Regions from separate parts of the Bacillus salitolerans genome, predicted to be linked through region 2. Evidence: a T-box and tRNA genes for the amino acid it is inferred to sense, from the RefSeq annotation. Region 2 holds a T-box; the other holds one or more tRNA genes.
The links. The T-box of region 2 lies ahead of ACFSCX_RS05500 (valine--tRNA ligase). A T-box ahead of a tRNA ligase gene usually reads a tRNA of that ligase, here a tRNA-Val.
Positions count from the first base shown of each region.

Region 1: it has a tRNA-Val gene. The T-box ahead of ACFSCX_RS05500 (valine--tRNA ligase) is inferred to sense a tRNA for this amino acid. The anticodon was not compared.

Region 1 is NZ_JBHUEM010000021.1:96,178-105,290, forward strand. Features, by position in the region: gene ACFSCX_RS14125 (RsbT co-antagonist protein RsbRA) at 1-412, shown strand, start outside; gene ACFSCX_RS14130 (STAS domain-containing protein) at 393-749, shown strand; gene ACFSCX_RS14135 (anti-sigma regulatory factor) at 752-1,153, shown strand; gene ACFSCX_RS14140 (PP2C family protein-serine/threonine phosphatase) at 1,245-2,258, shown strand; gene ACFSCX_RS14145 (STAS domain-containing protein) at 2,320-2,637, shown strand; gene rsbW (anti-sigma B factor RsbW) at 2,641-3,126, shown strand; gene sigB (RNA polymerase sigma factor SigB) at 3,092-3,883, shown strand; gene ACFSCX_RS14160 (SpoIIE family protein phosphatase) at 3,880-4,479, shown strand; gene ACFSCX_RS14165 (Tex family protein) at 4,546-6,726, shown strand; gene cmpA (cortex morphogenetic protein CmpA) at 6,750-6,863, opposite strand; gene ACFSCX_RS14175 (SprT family protein) at 6,968-7,429, shown strand; tRNA gene ACFSCX_RS14180 (tRNA-Asn) at 7,678-7,752, shown strand; tRNA gene ACFSCX_RS14185 (tRNA-Ser) at 7,758-7,848, shown strand; tRNA gene ACFSCX_RS14190 (tRNA-Glu) at 7,865-7,936, shown strand; tRNA gene ACFSCX_RS14195 (tRNA-Val) at 7,987-8,062, shown strand; tRNA gene ACFSCX_RS14200 (tRNA-Asp) at 8,087-8,162, shown strand; tRNA gene ACFSCX_RS14205 (tRNA-Gln) at 8,170-8,244, shown strand; tRNA gene ACFSCX_RS14210 (tRNA-Leu) at 8,273-8,357, shown strand; tRNA gene ACFSCX_RS14215 (tRNA-Leu) at 8,431-8,516, shown strand; tRNA gene ACFSCX_RS14220 (tRNA-Arg) at 8,580-8,656, shown strand; tRNA gene ACFSCX_RS14225 (tRNA-Pro) at 8,666-8,742, shown strand; tRNA gene ACFSCX_RS14230 (tRNA-Gly) at 8,762-8,835, shown strand; partial or broken rRNA gene ACFSCX_RS14235 (16S ribosomal RNA) at 9,049-9,113, shown strand, end outside.
Region 2 is NZ_JBHUEM010000004.1:72,401-84,727, forward strand. Features, by position in the region: gene spoVID (stage VI sporulation protein D) at 1-1,073, shown strand, start outside; gene ysxE (spore coat protein YsxE) at 1,159-2,205, shown strand; gene ACFSCX_RS05495 (hypothetical protein) at 2,226-2,417, opposite strand; T-box leader at 2,590-2,820, shown strand; gene ACFSCX_RS05500 (valine--tRNA ligase) at 3,058-5,703, shown strand; gene ACFSCX_RS05505 (bifunctional folylpolyglutamate synthase/dihydrofolate synthase) at 5,792-7,096, shown strand; gene ACFSCX_RS05510 (sensor domain-containing diguanylate cyclase) at 7,232-8,950, shown strand; gene ACFSCX_RS05515 (hypothetical protein) at 9,277-10,272, shown strand; gene ACFSCX_RS05520 (VanW family protein) at 10,344-11,597, shown strand; gene ACFSCX_RS05525 (type IV pilus modification PilV family protein) at 11,651-12,073, shown strand; gene ACFSCX_RS05530 (prepilin-type N-terminal cleavage/methylation domain-containing protein) at 12,075-12,327, shown strand, end outside.

The DNA of each region.
Region 1 (9,113 bases), on a different contig from region 2:
ACTTTCGGCACCGTTAATCCCTGTTTTCGATAAAATTACGATTATGCCGTTAATTGGAACGATAGATACAGATCGAGCAAAAAAAATAATGGAAAATTTACTATCTGGAGTCGTAAAACATCGTTCTGAAGTCGTATTAATTGATATAACTGGTGTGCCAGTCGTAGATACGATGGTAGCGCATCATATCATACAAGCTGCAGAAGCGGTTCGATTAGTTGGAACAAAATGTTTACTAGTCGGTATCCGTCCTGAGATCGCACAAACAATCGTTAATTTAGGTATAGATTTGAGTCATATTATCACGAAAAACTCCCTTAAAAAGGGCTTAGAGGAAGCGTTGCTATTAACAGATAAGAAAATTGTCTCAGCGATCATGGGGGAAAAACAAAATGAAAATTCCTATTCTTAAGCTTGGTGGATACTTACTTGTAACGATACAGTGGGAATTAGATGATCAAACAGCCATTCAATTCCAAGAGGATTTATTGAAGAAAATCCATGAAACTGGTGCAAAGGGAATTGTTATTGACTTAACATCGGTTGAAATTATTGATTCTTTTATTGCGAAAGTTATTGGTGATGTCGTAAATATGTCAAATCTTATGGGAGCCAAAGTCGTGCTTACTGGAATTCAACCAGCTGTTGCCATTACACTAATTGACTTAGGAATTCACTTAAACAATGTCCCAACAGCTCTAGACTTAGAGAAAGGTCTTGAGAAACTTCAGCAAGAATTGGGGGAATAGGGATGGATATCCAATCCTGCGTTAAAATTGTTTCAGAATGGGACATCGTTGCTGCTCGGCAGACAGGTCGTGATATTGCAAAGACAATGGGGTTTAGTAGTGTAGACCAAGCAAGAATTGCGACAGCTATCTCAGAATTAGCGCGAAATATATACTTGTATGCTGAAAAAGGGAGCGTTTGTATTGATCAGCTTATCGCTCCTGATCAAAAAGGGCTTAAGGTTACGGCTTCTGACGAAGGTCCTGGAATATCAGACATTCGAAGAGTAATGGAGGATGGGTACTCTTCTTCGGGGGGACTGGGTGCTGGTTTGCCGGGGGTGAAGAGATTGATGGATGACTTCGCAATAGAATCTGAAGTAGGAAAAGGGACAGAAATCATTGCAATAAAGTGGTTACGTTAAACAACCGATTTTTTTCGAATGAACAGTCAGAGATTGGCATATATCCTTGAGAGTACAGTTTCTTCAAAGGAAGGACAAAGGGGAGAAGGATATGGAAGAACAACAGGCAATACTTAATAAATATGAAGAGCTGCTTTTACGCTACATGCAAAACTCAAATGAACAACTTTTATACCGAGGTCAGAAGTTTAGTAGACAATCTATTGAGAATGATGTAACTCCTGAAGAAATTGTCTCGATACATAAATCTGTACTTCACAAGCTGTATCCCGATATTCCAGATAAAATTTTAGACTCCTTTGATTTGTTGTTAGAGGTCATGATTGGGTATGGACTCTTGTACCGTGAACATCAAATATTACGGAATCAACAACAAGAAATAAAGAGTGAAATGGAAATTGCTGCAAATGTTCAACATACCTTACTTGGATCTGAAGTGCCATCTGTTAAGGGTTTGGATATTGGAGCAATTACTGTTCCGGCGAGACAAATGAATGGAGATTACTTCCAATTCGTTGAGGATGATAACGGCTGTGTTAGTGTTGCTGTTGCAGATGTCATTGGCAAAGGGATGCCTGCTGCCTTGTGTATGTCCATGATTAAATACGCAATGGACAGTTTACCAGAGTCTAGGAACAATCCAGGATTTGTGTTGGAAAATTTAAATCGTGTTGTGGAACAAAATGTTGATTCAACTATGTTTATCACAATGTTCTATGGGATTTATAACACGGAAACACATGAGTTTTATTTCTCGTCTGCAGGGCATGAGCCAGGATTTTTTTACTCGTCAATGGATGAAACGTTTTATGATATTGAGACGACGGGCCTTGTTCTTGGCGTAGACCGATATGCGAAGTATAAGGAATATCGGAAGACAATAGCGGAAAATGACCTTATTATTCTTCTTTCCGATGGAGTTACAGAATCCAGATCGCAGGAAGGATTTATAGAGAGGCAAGGAATTATTAGGTTAATTGAACAATATATTCATTTACCTGCTCAACAGATTGTCGATAACGTCTATAAAGAATTAGAGAAAATCCAGGACTTTGAACTAAAGGATGATTTTACTCTAATCATTTTAAGACGAAAAGGTTTATGAGCAATTGTAAGCGGGTAAATAACTTTTGAATGACACTTATTTTTGGTAGGGGAGTGGAGAGATGAATCTACAGATCGATATAAAAAAAAGCGAGAGTATAAATACCGTAGTTGTAAAAGGAGAAATAGATGCATATACAGCTCCTCAATTAAAGGGACAATTGGATGATATCCTTTTAGAGGAAGAAATTCAATTGATAATTGATCTACATGGAGTTTCTTATATTGATAGCACCGGACTTGGTGTTTTAGTGAGTGCGCTTAAAATAACTAGGCAAACAGGAGGAAGTCTGAAGTTAACGGGTGTTAACGATAGGATTAACAGACTCCTTAAAATAACTGGTTTACACGAAATCATGGATATTTCTGGGGGGGAGTAATAAATGGAGCAGCCTTTTGATTACATCGAGATGAAAATTCCTGCCAAACCAGAGTATGTAGGTGTTATGAGACTAACCTTATCAGGGATAGCAAGTAGAATGGGCTTTACGTATGAGGATATAGAAGATTTAAAAGTAGCAGCATCAGAGGCTTGTACAAATGCAGTTCACCATGCTTATGACGATAATGAAGGTGGAGAAGTTACGATAGGTTTTGGTGTGTATGAAAATCAGCTGGAAGTAATGGTTTCGGATAGTGGGAAAAGCTTTAATGTTCAGGAAATGAAGAAAACCTTAGGACCTTATAACAGTTTAACAACAATTGATGAAATGAATGAAGGAGGTCTCGGACTTTTTTTAATTGAAACACTTATGGATGATGTGAAAATACAAAGTCTCTCAGGCGTTACTGTGTTAATGACGAAGTATCTTCATAGAGAGCGGGTGGATCATGGTGAGCAGTCAATCACAACCAACCATTCCGAATAAAGATATTAACTCGTTAATTCAAGAATTCCAACAAACGAATGATGAAGAAATACAAGTATTCCTGGTCAAAAAGTATAAAGCTCTTGTAGAATCATTAGCACATAAATATTCACGAGGACGTTCCATGCATGAAGATTTAGTCCAAGTCGGGATGCTCGGATTGCTAGGTGCCATTAGAAGATATGATTCTGAGGTAGGGAGAGGCTTTGAAGCTTATGCAGTTCCTACTATCATTGGAGAAATAAAACGATTCTTGAGAGATAAGACGTGGAGTGTACATGTTCCAAGAAGAATAAAAGAGCTTGGTCCAAAGATAAAAGCTACGGTCGAAACATTAACAAACGATCTAGGTCGCTCTCCTAAAGTTTACGAGATTGCACATTATTTAGAGGTGACAGAGGAAGAGGTCCTTGAAACGATGGAAATGGGGAGAAACTATCATGCTTTATCGGTCGATCACTCTATTGAAGCGGACACGGACGGAAGTACTGTTACCCTTTTAGATATGATAGGAACACAAGATGCAGGCTTTGAGTTAGTTAATCAAAAAATGGATCTGGAGAAATCATTACATGTTCTTACTGAAAGAGAGAAATCTGTTATTCATTACACCTTTATGGAGAATATGAGTCAAAAAGAAACGGGAGAGAAATTAGGTATATCCCAAATGCATGTATCAAGGCTACAAAGGCGAGCCATTGACAAATTAAGAAAAGCGACAAAACATGATTCAAATAATTCGGAGTGTATAACATGACAGATGAAATTGTGACAGAACATCTTGAGCTTTATTTATATCAAGCTGCTAAAAAAGGAAAAACGTGTTGTGGTGATAGTTATATTACAATCATGAAGGATGAGTATGCCCTCTTGGCTTTGGCTGATGGATTAGGTAGTGGAGAGCAAGCGAAGGATTCCTCGTCCGTGGTGACATCTATAATAGCGGACTATCATGACGAGGATGTGCATTCTCTATTAAAGAGATGCAACAACTCTCTTAGACACAAACGAGGCGCAGCTGTTGCAATTGCAAAAATATACTATCGTACACAAGAAATTGTATATGCATGTGTAGGAAACATTCGATTTCTTACTATTACTCCGTCTGGGAAATTGAATTACCCCCTTCCTAAGGTTGGATATCTTTCAGGTAAACCCCAAACCTTTCTCATTCAAAGATTCAACTACGTGCCTAATTCTGTCTTTTTAATGAATACAGATGGCATCCGCTCATACTCGAGTAAAGACATAATCAGATATCAATTCGGGATTCAAAATATGATTGAAGAATTTGAAAGTTTAAATACATTTGAAGATGATGCAACTGTTCTCGTTGGGAAGTTTAAACAATAAGAAACGTGAGTTTGTCTTAAAGTTTTGTTAGAATAGATACATTCCAAATTAACTAGGAGTGAATCTATGGAATCTGTAGCAAATAAGCAAAACGATATCATTAAAGCGATTTCGTCACAATTAAACATAAAAACAAAACAGGTACAAAATGTTATTGAACTATTAGAACAGGATAATACTGTACCGTTTATTGCGCGATATAGGAAAGAAATGACTGGTGCTTTAGATGAAGTAGAAATTAGAAGTATTCAAGAGCAGTGGCAATACTTGCAGAACTTGGAAAAACGAAAGGAAGAAGTAATAAGGCTGATAGATGAGCAAGGAAAATTATCCCCTGAATTACAAACTTCTATTTTGAATGCAGCAAAACTTCAAACCATTGAAGATTTATATCGACCTTATAAGCAGAAGAGACGCACAAAGGCAACCGTTGCTAAAGAGAAAGGCTTAGAGCCGCTTGCTTTATGGATACTGGATCAGCCGCCTGGAGATATAATTGAGGAGGCTAAGAGATATTTATCAGAAGAACATGAAATCTTAGCAACTGAAGAGGCATTGCAAGGAGCACAAGATATTATTGCAGAGATTATTTCGGACGAGCCTTCTTATCGAGAATGGATAAGAACCACTACCTATCAAAAAGGGAAAATTGTGACGTCTGTTAAGGATGAAGAGAAGGATGAGAAGAGAATCTTTGAAATGTATTATGAATATGAAGAGCCTATTAGTAAGGCAGCTCCACACCGTATTCTAGCCATGAACCGGGGAGAAAAAGAGGAAGTGTTAAAGGTATCACTAGATGCACCCTCTGATTTGGTTGTTAAGCATATTACAGATAAGGTAATAGGTAAAAAGCACTCTCCAGCTAACGATTACATAAAAATTGCGATTGAGGATGGTTATAAACGACTCATCCAGCCTTCGATTGAGCGTGAAATTAGGAAGGAGTTAACAGAAAAGGCTGAGGAACAGGCTATACATATCTTCTCTGAAAACTTGAGAAACCTCTTGTTGCAACCACCATTAAAGGGAAAAACCGTCTTAGGAGTCGATCCAGCCTATCGAACTGGTTGCAAATTAGCGGTTGTTGATGAAACAGGTAAAGTTCTGCATATCGATGTAATTTATCCACATCCACCTGTTTCCAAGATGGATGACGCAAAGAAAAAAATACTCGACATTCTAAGTAAATATCCTATTGAAATGATTGCGGTTGGAAATGGTACTGCATCCAGAGAAACTGAACAGTTTGTGGCAGGTATGATTAAGGAATTAGAAAGAGACATTTACTATCTTATTGTTAATGAAGCGGGAGCGAGTGTGTATTCAGCTTCTGATATAGCAAGAGAGGAATTTCCTAATCTGCAAGTGGAGGAAAGAAGTGCCATCTCTATCGCACGTCGTTTGCAGGACCCTCTAGCTGAACTTGTAAAAATCGATCCGAAATCAGTAGGTGTTGGACAATATCAACATGACGTAACACAGAAAAAGCTAAATGACTCTTTAACATTCGTAGTTGAAATGGTTGTGAACCAAGTGGGTGTTAATGTCAACACTGCTTCTTCTTCATTACTTCAATATGTAGCAGGCTTAAGCAAGACAGTAGCTAATAACATTGTGAAGAAAAGAGATGAAAAAGGAAGATTTTTAAGTCGCGCTGATTTAAAAGCCATTCCAAGACTTGGAGCGAAAACGTATGAACAATGTATTGGGTTTTTACGAATTGTAGAGGGAGAAAATCCGTTAGATCGGACATCCATACACCCTGAAAATTATGGTGTTGTAAGCAATCTATTGAACAAGCTTGATTCGAATATAGAAGAATTGGGAAGTGCTGAGTTAAAAGGAAAGCTTCAATCCATTGACGTAAATCGTTTATCCGAAGAATTAAATGTTGGGGCAATTACTTTACAGGATATAGTAGAAGCACTTGCTAGACCTGAACGCGATCCTCGTGATGAACTACCAAAACCATTGTTAAAGAAGGACATTTTAAAGCTTGAAGATTTAGTAAAAGGAATGGAATTAGAAGGTACGGTTAGAAATGTTGTCGATTTCGGTGCATTTGTTGATATAGGTGTGAAGCAGGATGGACTTGTCCATATTTCAAAATTGAGTAAGAATTTTGTTAAGCATCCACTAGATATCGTATCCGTTGGGGATGTTGTGACCGTTTGGGTTGATGACGTAGATCTAAAAAAGGGTAGAGTAGCATTAACGATGCTACCACCAGAAGTGCAAATATAATTCTCAAAAAGAAGCACTGCTAATTAGGAGCAGTGTTTTTTTCTATAAAAATACCAGCATTGATTAAGTAATTTAATTTGATAGCGATTTTTCTCATAAAATGCACGTGTCATTTGATTTTTTAACCATACAGGCATTGCCCTAACCTCCTTTATTTGTATAATGAAGGATGTATGTTACATTAATATGTTTATATTCCTAAAAATGTGCTTTTATCATATGTGAATGGTGGTGAAATTGCATGACAGATGAACAGCTCCAACAAATAGTTGAAGAAATTTCACTAACGTTTTTTGGTATGCCTTTTCTTCACAAAGCCATCTTTAATAATCGATTACGAACAACTGGTGGGAGATATTTATTGAACTCCCATAACATTGAAGTAAATTATAAGTACTATGAAGAACTAGGATTAAAAGAGCTGGTTGGAATCATAAAACACGAGCTCTGTCACTATCATCTTCATATAATGGGAAAAGGATACAAGCATGGTGATGATGATTTCAAACAACTCCTCATTAAAGTAGATGCTCCTAGATATTGTCAGGCTTTGGAGTCCGTTAAAAGAAAAAGACAATCCACATTCCGTGTATATCATTGTGAAAAATGTGGACAGCTTTACAAAAGAAAAAGAAGAATTAACACGTCACGATATGTATGTGGAAAATGTAGCGGAAGACTTAAGGAAGTCCTTCCAAAATAGTCTTGACTGAAAAAAATAGATATGATAAATTATAGAAACCGTCGCTCGGGAATATAATTATTTCGACGGTTTTTTACCAAGTATTACAAGGTTGACTTGAATATAAACCTGTTATATTATATTAAAGTCGCCACTGCAAAATAGCAGATAAGGCGTATCAATTGAGAGTCAACTTGAACAAGCATTCTGGAATTGGGACGCTCAGTTTCTATCAAAGTGGATAGCGTAATTGAATACCGTTATATTATTCCACCATAGCTCAGCGGTAGAGCATTCGGCTGTTAACCGAAGGGTCGTAGGTTCGAATCCTACTGGTGGAGCCATTTATGGGGAAGTACTCAAGTGGCTGAAGAGGCGCCCCTGCTAAGGGTGTAGGTCGTTAACGCGGCGCGAGGGTTCAAATCCCTCCTTCTCCGCCATAAATGTTTATATAATGGCCCATTGGTCAAGCGGTTAAGACACCGCCCTTTCACGGCGGTAACACGGGTTCGAATCCCGTATGGGTCACTTCTATAATGGAGAGAGAAATCTAATTTCTTTCTCCATTATTATCCTACGGAGGATTAGCTCAGCTGGGAGAGCACCTGCCTTACAAGCAGGGGGTCGGCGGTTCGATCCCGTCATCCTCCACCAGAGTATATGCATAACTAATGATAAGGTCCCGTGGTGTAGCGGTTAACATGCCTGCCTGTCACGCAGGAGATCGCGGGTTCGATTCCCGTCGGGACCGCCATTATTTTTGGGCTATAGCCAAGCGGTAAGGCAACGGACTTTGACTCCGTCATGCGTTGGTTCGAATCCAGCTAGCCCAGCCAATCTTTATATAATATTCATATGTGATTCGCGGATGTGGCGGAATTGGCAGACGCACCAGACTTAGGATCTGGCGCCTTACGGCGTGGGGGTTCGACTCCCTTCATCCGCACCAAAGTTTTTTCGCATAAGCGAATATTACTTTCATTAATATCACAATAGCGAATCATTTGTTTAGCTTTCCCAATGCGGTCGTGGCGGAACGGCAGACGCGCTAGCTTGAGGGGCTAGTGGGGGTATCCCCGTGGAGGTTCAAGTCCTCTCGGCCGCACCAAAAAATGGAACTTGCAATATCACAGTAGATGTTGTATTCTATAAAAACCGGCAAAAAATATTAGCGCCCGTAGCTCAATTGGATAGAGTGTTTGACTACGGATCAAAAGGTTAGGGGTTCGACTCCTCTCGGGCGCGCCAAATAGATTGCGGGAAGTGGCTCAGCTTGGTAGAGCACCTGGTTTGGGACCAGGGGGTCGCAGGTTCAAATCCTGTCTTCCCGACCATTCATAGAATAAGTTATTCGCGGGTGTAGTTTAATGGTAAAACCTCAGCCTTCCAAGCTGATGTCGTGAGTTCGATTCTCATCACCCGCTCCAATTTGTATTACTGGAAGAAACTTCTTGTTGAAAGTAAGCGAGAAAGATGATATACTAATTTTCTAGCAAGTAAGACAAGTTCTTTGAAAACTAAACAAAACGTCAAGCGTGTTGGTTTTATAAACCAACGAGGTTATTTCATAGTAAATAACCATCAATAATTTTAAAAATCTACTATTGTAGATTGTCGGTGTTTTTGAGCAATCAAACATCTTTTTGGAGAGTTTGATCCTGGCTCAGGACGAACGCTGGCGGCGTGCCTAATACATGCAAGTCGA
Region 2 (12,327 bases):
AGTCCATTTGGTTCCAAAGAGGACAGGAAGTATCTGAGTTATTATCAATGTCTTTAGATCCAGATATCGTCATTCAAGAACATGATCAATATATATCTGTTAAAGGTGGATTAGTCTTAACAGGAGAGTATCATGCTCAAACAGAAGATGATGGTAGAGAGGTTAATAGACCTGAAACAGCAAGAAACGTTCATGAGGTTACAACTCGTGAAGATGGGGTAAGTGAGCTAAGACACAAGTTCCCAGTAGATATTACGATTCCAAAAAATCGCATCCAAAATTTAAACGATGTCTATGTCACGATTGAAGCATTTGACTATGAATTACCTCAACGTGGGAATCTGCTATTAGAAGCTGATTTATCCATAACAGGTATTTATGGTGATGAGAAACAACAAGCAGCATTTGAGGAAGAAAGAGAAGAAGAAAGTCGTGAAGAGGAAGATGTAGAAGTGGATGAAACGATAGAGGAAGTTCAATCCACTCAGGAAGAACCACCAGGGGATGACGAAGATGTAGTAGAGGAAGTAACAGCTGAAGATGCTCACCATGATCTTCAGGAAGATTTACAAGAAAATATTGAAGAAGAATTGGTAGCACCGTTAATGAGAGGTTCATATTCAGAGGAATCTGAAGAGCCTGTGACGAATGAAGACCCATTCACTCCGTTTGTCGTTGAAGCAAAAAGTGAACATCCTGAAGAAGAGGTGGAAGTTTCAGAGGAAAAGACAGACGAAGTCGAAGAGACCGTTGCTTATGTACGTACAGCACCACAGCTAGAATTCAAGAGTCGTGTAGAGCAACCAGAAGCAAGTAATCCGGCTGAATCAAACGATTCTGGGTCTAATGATGAAAATACTTTGTACCTAACAAAGTTATTTGCAGATGAAAATACATCTGAGACAGCGAAATTAAGAATGTGTATTGTCCAAAAGGATGAAACTCTAGAAATGATTGCAGAGCGGTATGATGTTCAGGCGCAATCGTTGATTAGAATTAATCATTTAGATCGAGAGCATTTAGCTGAAGGACAAATATTATACATTCCAGCTCTAGTTGGAAATCGAAAGTAAGAGGTTAAAAGAAACGTGAGTGAGGTTCTCTCCTCACGTGTTTCTTCTTTTTCAATGAGTAATAGAAAAGGAAGTGTAATAATCGATGACAACTGAATTACTTCAGCAATATCAACCTTTGTTAAGAGAATATGGCATTGAACCACAATTTATTGAGGATTTAGGCCGTGTGAAAAAAATCCATTCTACTGATGGAATACTAGCTTTGAAACAAGCAAAGCTTCCATATAATGAAATAGCTCACTACGAGAGAAAACTACAATTTTTACAATATAAAAGCTATGGATATAGCGTTCCAGTATATCGAACAAAAACTGGGAGTTTTTTTGTTTTTGATAATCACTATAGTGCTTACTATTTAATGCCGTGGTTAGATTCATATAATGATGAAGAGGAACGAAACGATCATGCTTTTCAGCTATTTAAACAGCTAGGAGAACTACATGCCAACTCATTGAAAGAAGAGAGGCTTAAAGATGGTGAAGTAGATGAGCTTGTAGACTGGATAAAGGATCATTGGCAAAAAAGAAGGGATGAGCTTGAGCTATTTATCGAGAAGTGTGAAGAGAACACATATATGTCGCCCTTTCAACTATATTACTGTACGTATTTTCAAGAGATGATGAGAGCACAAGAGTTTGCATTAAGGAAATTAGATGATTGGAAAGAAATGATGGACGAGAAAAAGAAATATCGCACTGTTTTTATACACGGTCAACCTTCATTCCATCATTTTTTATATAATGTAGAAGGTCAAGGTCTTTTTGTTAACTTTGAACGGTCAGGTTATTCTTCCCCTATCCATGATTTGCTTTACTTTTTTTACCGGTCGTGTAAAACGTACCCACTCCACACGGATGATCGTTTCCAATGGTTTCAAACGTATCGAAGTCATTTTCCTTTACAAGAAGATGAAGTTACTTTATTTATGGCGTACTTGGCTTATCCAGAAAATATGTATAGAGTAGTAAAAGAATATCAGAGTAAGAGCAGTAAGAGTGAATTAAAGTCATTACAGCTTCTCCAGCGATCTTATTGGCAAATGAAAAACATTGAATATTTTCTTACGAACATCGTTGTGTTTGAAGAAGAGAAGAAGAAAAAAGAACAACAAGAGTCCCAGGAATCATAAGGGAATCTTGGTGTTCTTTTTTATAGCCATTCTAAGTGAAAGCTAACTGCCAGTAAAATTAGTATTCCTAAAAGGATAACGTCGAATGGGGTAGGGATAAAGATTGTTCGAACTCCTTGGAAGATTGTAATTGGAATAATTACTTGTATTGTGACGGAGCGGCAATACCTCAACCAAGGAGGAAGGGTATAGGGGTTATATCTTCTTTTCATAAATTGCCCTCCTTACAGTATGTTCTATGTATTACAGTGTATGTACATCAACATCAAAAGGTGAAAATCAGATAGGCTCATCACCATTTTTTGTATAAATTCAAAAAAATACGGGAATACTTATTGACGATTCAGTGGGAATTTCGTAGACTATGTTATATATTTTAAAATTATAAATGCAAAGACAGGGAAGAGTACAGGTAAGCTCCTTCAGAGAGAGAAACAAGTAGCTGAGATGTTTCTTAGGTAAGTTAACTGGAATGTCGCCCTTGAGCAGCTCTTTTGAATAAAGTAGGAAGAGCCGGTGAAGTGCCGTTATTTTATTGAGTGTGTAGAACATAACGTTTTTTCGTTCTGCAAAAAAAGGTGGTACCGCGAAAATATAACTCCTTTCGTCCTTTTATGGATGATAGGAGTTTTTTATTTTTTACAGAAAATATAAGCTTCGGATCTCGGCGTTGCTCAGAAAATTAAAAATCCTCATTTAAACAACCTAAACTCCGATTTTTAATTTTTTTCGCGCCTTGCCTCCTCGCTACTATTTCCTGTAAGTGACAGTCACTACCCGAAATTTGTCGAATTGTCAAAAAAGGGAGTCAATGCACAAAATTTGTCGAACAGAAACAAGGGAGGAATTAGGATGGAAACGAATGAACAAATGCTTTCAACGAAGTATGATCCAAAAGCTGTTGAAGCAGGCCGATATGATTATTGGCTTAAGGGTAAGTTTTTTGAGGCGAAGCCTGAGGAAGGGAAAGAACCGTATACGATCGTTATTCCTCCTCCAAACGTAACAGGGAAATTGCACCTTGGTCATGCATGGGATACGACCCTTCAGGATATTATGACGCGAATTAAACGTATGCAAGGTTATGATGTTTTATGGCTACCAGGTATGGATCATGCCGGGATAGCTACACAGGCGAAGGTAGAGGCAAAGCTTCGTGAAGAAGGGAAGTCTCGCTATGATTTAGGTCGTGAAAAATTCCTTGAGGAATCTTGGAAGTGGAAAGAAGAATATGCAAGTCACATTCGAAAGCAATGGGCGAAGCTTGGACTTGGATTAGATTACTCTCGTGAACGCTTTACGCTAGATGAAGGTCTTTCTAAAGCGGTTCGTGATGTTTTCGTTTCACTTTACAATAAAGGGCTTATATATCGTGGTGAATACATTATTAACTGGGATCCAGCTACGAAGACAGCTCTTTCTGATATAGAGGTTATATACAAAGATGTTCAAGGTGCGTTCTACCACATGAAATATCCTCTAGCTGATGGATCAGGACATATTGAAGTAGCGACAACTCGTCCAGAAACTATGCTAGGAGATACAGCAGTAGCAGTTCATCCAGAAGATGATCGATATAAGCACCTTATCGGAAAGACCGTCATTCTTCCAATTGTAGGACGTGAAATTCCAATCATTGGAGATGACTATGTGGATATGGAGTTTGGTTCAGGTGCTGTTAAAATTACCCCTGCTCATGATCCAAATGATTTTGAAATTGGAAATAGACATAACTTGCAGCGTATTCTAGTCATGAATGAAGACGGAACGATGAATCAAAATGCTGGAAAGTACCAAGGCATGGATCGTTTTGATTGCCGTAAACAAATTGTAAAAGATCTTCAGGAAGAAGGTATTCTGTTTAAGATTGAAGAGCATACTCACTCCGTTGGACATAGTGAACGTAGTGACGCCGTTGTTGAACCTTACTTATCTACACAATGGTTCGTAAAAATGAAGCCACTAGCCGACAGAGCTGTAGAACTTCAAAAGACTGAAGGGAAAGTAAACTTTGTTCCAGATAGATTTGAGAAAACATACGTACATTGGATGGAAAACATTCATGACTGGTGTATTTCTCGCCAGCTTTGGTGGGGACACCGTATTCCAGCCTGGTATCATAAAGAAACCGGTGAGGTGTATGTAGGTCATGATGCCCCGAGCGATGAAGAAAATTGGGAACAAGATAAAGATGTATTAGATACTTGGTTCAGTTCAGCGTTATGGCCGTTTTCAACCATGGGCTGGCCAGAAGAGGATGCAGCTGACTTCAAACGTTATTATCCAACAAATGTTCTTGTTACTGGTTATGACATCATTCTTTTCTGGGTATCTAGAATGGTATATCAAGCCCTGGAATTCACAGGAAAACGTCCATTTGACGATGTATTAATACACGGATTAGTTCGTGCTGCTGACGGTCGTAAGATGAGTAAGTCACTTGGTAATGGTGTAGATCCAATGGATGTTATTGATCAGTACGGAGCAGATTCACTTCGTTATTTCTTATCAACAGGTAGCTCACCTGGTCAAGATTTACGTTTTAGTATGGAAAAGGTAGAAGCGACTTGGAATTTTGCAAACAAGATTTGGAATGCTTCAAGATTTGCGATGATGAATATGGAAGGTCTAACGTATGAGCAGCTTGATCTATCAGGAGAAAAATCTGTAGCTGACAAGTGGATCCTTACTCGACTAAATGAGACGATTCAAGAAGTGACAAAGCTTGTTGAAAAATATGAGTTTGGTGAAGTTGGGCGTATCCTTTATAATTTCATCTGGGATGATTTCTGTGACTGGTATATTGAAATGGCGAAGCTACCATTATATGGTGAGGATGAAGCTGCTAAGCTAACGACACGTTCAATTCTTGCGTATGTACTAGATAATACGATGAGATTGCTACATCCATTTATGCCATTTATTACAGAAGAAATTTGGCAGTATTTACCTCACCAAGGTGAGTCTATCACGATTGCTGAGTGGCCTAAGGTTCGCTCGGAACTATCTGATGATTTAGCAGCAAGTGAAATGAAGCTATTGGTTGATATAATTAGAGCTGTACGTAATATTCGTGCAGAGGTAAACACACCAATGAGCAAGCAAATTAAACTTCAAATAAAAGCGAAGGATGATGCAACCCTCGCGAAGCTTGAAAAAAACCGTTCCTACATTGAGCGTTTCTGTAATCCAAGTGAACTAAATATCGGATTAACGATCGATACAAATGAAAAAGCAATGACCGCAATCGTAACGGGTGCTGAATTATCTTTACCACTCCAAGGCTTAATCAATGTAGATGAAGAAATAAAACGATTGGAAAAAGAGCTTGAAAAGCTAAATAATGAGGTTGAGCGAGTTCAAAAGAAACTAGGAAACGAAGGATTTGTAAGCAAAGCACCAGCTAATGTAATTGAAGAAGAGAGACTAAAAGAAAAAGACTATATTGAAAAGCGTGACACAGTTCTAGAGCGAATTGAAGACTTAAAAGCGCTATAATCGATTTAGTAAGTGGAGGCGATAACAATCGTCTCCATTTCTTTAAAATAGTACTATTTGTGGACTTTTTATTGGAGGAAAATATGTTATGTTTACTTCTTATGATCAAGCACTAAACTGGATCCATTCAAGGCTAAGGTTAGGAGTTAAGCCTGGGCTGAAACGAATGGAATGGATGATGGAACGACTTCAACACCCAGAGCGAAGAATTAGGGCTATTCACGTAGCAGGTACAAACGGGAAGGGTTCAACGGTAAGCTATATTCGTTCTATCTTACAAGAAGCTGGTTATGAAGTCGGAACCTTTACTTCTCCGTACATTGAACAATTTAATGAACGGATTAGTATAAACGGAGTCCCTATTTCAAATGAAGAAATGTTGGATTTAGTAAATCAAATTAAGCCATTAGCAGATGAGCTAGAACAAACTGATCTTGGATCACCGACAGAATTTGAAGTCATAACTGCGATGTCCTTATTATACTTTGGATATACCCATTTAACTGATTTTGTGATTTATGAAGTAGGTCTTGGTGGAAGGCTTGATTCTACGAATATTGTTCATCCGATGGTCTCAGTTATTACAACTATTGGGTTTGATCACATGTCTATACTCGGGAACACGATTGAAGAAATCACCTTTGAAAAAGCGGGCATTATTAAATCGGGAATCCCAGTTATTACGGGAGTGCAACAATTTGAAGCTCTTAATGTTATTGAAAAAGTTGCTAAGGAGAAGAAGGCAAAAGTTTATCTTTACAACAGAGATTTCTTAATAGAACACGATGCTCCAGTACCGTCTATAGGTGAAAGATTTACCTTTTGTTCTGAACGTAATCGTATTGAGAACCTAGAGATTTCTATGAAGGGTGCGCATCAAGTGTTAAATGCTTCTCTCGCAGTAAAGGTTATTGAGTATTTACAAACGTATTTCTCGGTACAAATTGATGAGGGGCATATTCGTAAGGGCCTTTTTAAAATGTTCTGGCTTGGGCGGTTTGAAACGGTATGTGAACAACCACATATAATTATAGATGGTGCTCATAACCCAGAAGGTATCCAAGAACTTATTAAAACTGTACAATCACACGTAAAGGATCAGGAAATAACGGTTATGTTTAGTGCACTACAGGATAAAAAACTGGATGAGATGATTCAATTATTGCAGTCTATCGGTAAAAAATTGATTTTTACTTCCTTTGATTTTCCTAGAGCAGTACCAGCAGAGAAGCTTTTTGAATCTTTCCCATACCATCATGCGGAAATGCATATTGATTATAAACAAGCTATCGAACAAACCATTCACTCAATGGAAAAGAATGAAGTCCTTCTAATAACAGGATCCTTATATTTTATTTCTGAAGTAAGACAATATCTAAAAAATAGAGCATAGAATGAAATATAGTACTTTTGTAAGAGGAACAAACTACTAATTTTTTTGTGACATCTATCTGAATATTTGATAAAATGAAATTATATATTCATGAAAGCAAGAAATTATTAGTAGAGTAGAGGAGAGGAGGAGCTTATGGGCGTAAGTGTAAAGAGACAAATAATGATATACCTAGCATGGCTTCTCTTATTTCCTACATTACTTTGGATGATATATATAAATTTCCAACCACCTGTTCCGTTTTTTGAAACGGATATGATTACTTTCTTACTATTAATGTGCATTGTCTCTGCATTACCAATCATTGTAAATGATACGCCAATTTTCTTTACAAACGGTGTATCACTATCTGTCTTTTTAGTGTTTGGACTATTTGCCGAAGTCGTTTTTATGCAAATTGCTTTAATTGTACTGATGGTAAAAGTTAGGGTAAGTAACAAAGACTTTTTCAGAGTGCCGATGAATTCCTTAATGTTTCTATTCATTTCATTATCTGGTGCTTTTGTCTATTATGGGCTTGGCGGAAAGCACGGTGAATTTGAATTAAATTCAACGAATACTTATATTCCGATTATTACGTACGTGTTAACAGTGGTTCTCTTCAATCATGTAACCCTTCATTTAGTAAGAAAATTTATATATAAACGATCTGTTATTTTTTTTAGTAGGGATTTAATTTGGGAAGTTATGACCACCTTGTTTACCATTCCAGTAGGATTTGTGTTATATGTCCTTTATAGTGAAATTGGAATTACAGGTGTGTTTTATGTTGGGTTGCCATTTGTCAGTTTAGCAATTATTTTAAAGTTATATTACTCAAGTCAAAAGGTGAATACGTATCTTCAAGATGTAAGCTCAATTGGTCATCAGCTAACGGAGCGATTAGAAGTAAACGAGGTTTTGACTCTATTTATTGCGAAACTTTCCGATATGCTGAAAGTGGACGTAGCATACATTGTTGATGTTTCAAATAATAATCGTTTTGAGTTATTACGGTACATGGAGAATGGGAAAGAAGTAGAAATCTCTGATGCAACTTTTCATCAAGACACTGGAATAAGCAGATATGTGTACGAACAAAAACAGCCTGTACTATTTAAAAAGAGATCTGAGTGGTCGTTCTTGGCTTCAGGGTTTCTTCCATCAAGTGTTGAAAGTGTGATTTCTGTACCAGTAAAACGTCATCAACAGGTAGTTGGAATTATTACATTAGCCTCTACACAAAAAAGAGCATATGAACGATTCCAGTTGATGATCGTTGATATATTAGCGAACTATTTAGCAGTAGCTATTGAGAATGCAAAGCATCATGAAGCAACTAAGAATATTAGTGAGAGATGCGCTCTTACATCTTTATATAACTATCGTTATTTTGAGAACAAACTGGAGGAAGAATTTAAAGTCATTTCGGAAAACCCTTCTGCTACCATCTCACTTGTTTTACTAGACCTTGATCATTTTAAATCTGTGAACGATACGTACGGTCATCAAGCAGGAAACGAAATATTAAGCCAGCTAGCAGAGAGATTAGTAGAAATCGTTGGAGCGAAAGGGACAGTAGCCCGTTATGGAGGAGAAGAATTTGCAATATTGCTCCCAAATCTAGATCGATTTACATGTTTTAAACTGGCAGAAACGATTCGACTAGCAATCTCTAACACTCCATTTACGATACAGAATCACTTAGAAGAGAATAATAAGAAGTTGAACATTAGAATTACTGCAAGTATTGGTATTGCATCTGCCCCAGATGATGGAGATGACCCTATGGCACTCATTAGACACGCTGATCGAGCATTATATACAGGAGCAAAGCAAAAAGGAAGAAATAAAGTTGCACAATATGTAAAATAGGCCTTTCGATTAATTCGAGAGGTTTTTGTTTTTGATAGGCATAAAAGGAAAATTAGAGAGTTTGTAGAAGATTGTATATAGGTAAATTGAATAATTTTTTTACTATTGACTCAAAGAATGTAACCTTCATGTAAATCGCTGGCTATTATAAAAAATAATTGCCATTGAATCATTCTTTTATAAAAAGGTATTTTGTAATACAATGAAAATAAGTCGAATTATGTCGTATTATCGATTGCTTTTTAAGTCATACGCACTTCCCAAAATACTATTCACCTATAACAGTTATTAATGTTTACTTACAAAGAGAGTGAGGTGAGATTTTTTTGGATTATATATTTTTACTTATCGCCCTTATTTTATTTGGTCTAATATTATGGGTTTTACCTTTTGGTTTTCAATTCAAGGGAAAGCTTTTGTTATTGTTCCTTGTTTCGTTGTTGACAATTGTTGGCTATTTAGCTAATACGATAATGGCTATCTGGCAAACGGCAAGTATATTATTTGTCTTGGTTACTTTAATCACATTTGTTATTTATCAAAGAGCAGGTCATCTCTTTGAGACAACTGAAATTATCCATGAGGAAACACAGGAGCAAAAAAGGTTCATTATCCCTGTACGGGAAAAAAGTCCTGAAAAACTTCCTTTTGTACCTAGTATGAGGTCAAATGAGGAAGTAGTTTCTCACAATGAAGATATTGAACATGAACATGAAGATGAAGTATGTAATGATGCACCTATTCCACCTGACAATGCTGAATCAGATCTAAACGAGATTAAATATGAACCTGAACTTATAGATAATGAAATTGAGCCTATACTTTCTGAAAATAAAGAACATATCGGTGTCAAAGGGCTACTAGAAAATATTACCGAACATAAAGAAAAAAATGAGCCGGATCAATATGTAAACATGAAAGTAGAAAAATCTAATGAGATCTCATCTCCAAAGAGCTCTGTTAATATTGATGAGGATTTAGAGGTTCTATTACATCGTAATTTAGAATCAGATAATGAACTAGCGGATGAAACAATGGAGAGGCCATTACTTATAAAAAAAGACGATGAACCTACTCCCTTAATCCGAGACTTAGAATCGTTAGTTGAGGGAGAAGAAGTAAATAAAAAAGAATCAGAAGAAATTGAAGTTGGCTTTTTACGGTCCTTTGATCAGTTCGAAGTGATTGAGGAACTTCAACTTGAACCTGTTCAACAAAAAAAGCAGGATTCCTTAAAGGAAAAAGAGTATCACGAGTTACCTTTCGATGTTATCGAGGAGCTAAAAGAATTTCCAACTGAAAAAGACAGGAACAAAGATTAAAGTGGTCCTATGTTTTCGTATTAGAACTTTAAAGCAGCCATAAACTACACGTACGAAAGGGGGCTCTTGATGTGAGAAGTAAGGAATTCATGAAATTATTTTCATCATTATTACTTGGAATCATGTTTGTGTTAAGCTTCTCACAACTTGGGGCCTATGGTTACAAGCATGTTTTCAAGAATAATAGTGTTTTTGAACAAAATACGATCATTGGAAATGTGGATGTATCTGGGATGACAGAGGAAGAGGCTTCAAAATATTTAACCGAATCATTTAATGCATGGTTCCAATCGAGTATTCTCACCCTCAATTATAAAGAAGTAGAAAAAAGATTGGCTTCAGAAATGTTTCGATTTTCAATATATGATAGTGTGAATCTAGCTGAAAATGGAAAAGTCTCACCATTAATCATTACTGTTGAAGAATCCGTATATAAAGAAATGATTGGTGCTTTTAATGATTCGGTCCTTGAAGCAGCAATCAACGATGAACTCCTTAAGAAGGAAATCTTAAATGTAGTAACAACCATGCAAACGGGGGAATTTTCCTTTAAATTGATTGATTATATTGAGGAAGATCTAGAAACAGTCGTTGTTTCCGAAGGAGCAGTTAACCTCACCGAAGAACAAGTGATTGTAATGACAAATGCTCTAGAAAATCGAAATCAGCTTGTGATTCCTCCATTAAGCCAAGTATCGGTTTTACAGTATATACATGACCAAGAGATACAGCTTTCAAATGAAGAGTTGAATATTTTAGCTTCTGCACTATACAAAACTATCCTTCCTACTAACTTTGACATAGTAGAAAGGCATACAAGCAGAGCTTTTCCAGGTCATGTAGAACTAGGATTTGAAGCACGGATTTTAGATAAAAGTATGGATCTTTCCTTTCACAATCCGAATTCAACTGAATATGTGGTAAATATGACGATTCAAAAGCAACAATTAAAAATGGAGCTTGTCGGTGCTCCATTTGTATATGAGTATGAAATTCTTTTAAAGGATAAACAAACGTTTCCCCCGAAATCTATCTTACAATTTGATCCAAAACTACCATATGGGGAATCTCGAGTTGAAGAAGAAGGACAAGAAGGCTACTTAGTGACGGTGGTTCGTAATAAAATGGATAAGAACGGAAGCGTCCTTGATTATGATACGATATCAGAAGATTTTTATCCTCCCGTTCATCAAATTGTCGTGACGAGCATTTTGCCGAAAGATGAAGTATTAGATGAAAATGAAGTTGTTGAAACACCTGTCGATACTAATGGAGTTAACACGAATCCAACTGAAGAAGATGAGACAGAGAACATTAGTGAGTAGGACAAGTCAGAGGCTTGTCCCTTTTTATAACTATTGAAGGATTGTGATTGAAAATGTGGAACCAACAAAATGGAATGACGTTATTTGAAGTACTAGCTGCAATAGTGATCTTATCAATTATTGCTATAGTTCTAATGAATTCTATGGGCTTTACGTCAATAGCATTTTCTAAAAGTGACAAAAAGGTAGAAGCTATTTTAATAGCGGAAACAGAGTTGAAAGTCAAATTGCATGAACTAGAAATTGCGTCTCCTCCAATAAACGTTTGTACTACCTCATGTACAGAATCGAAGAGTGTGAATCGAAATGGACACAATTATCACATCTCTATTATAGAAACTTCTCTCACCCAAACCCCAGCATATAATTATTCAAGTCAAAATCCATATGTTTCAATGCAGGGAATTGCGGTTATGTACAATGGAACATCTAATGAACAACGCCTAATTACGGTTGTAGTTGATTGGGAGCGATAAAATGAAAAGTGAAAAAGGTCTGACCTTACTTGAAATTCTAGTAACTATTACAGTGTTTTTTATCGTTGTAGGTGTCTGCTTTACCATGTTCTCCACAGTAAACTTATTCGTGAATACCTCTGAAGAGAAATTTAATCGTCATACTGATCAAAACCTTACGATTAACTCTATAACGAAGGAAATTGCAGATCCAGTAGAATTATATTATAGTATTTCACCGATTCAAGAGCTGAGGTTTAAGAACTACAAAGGTG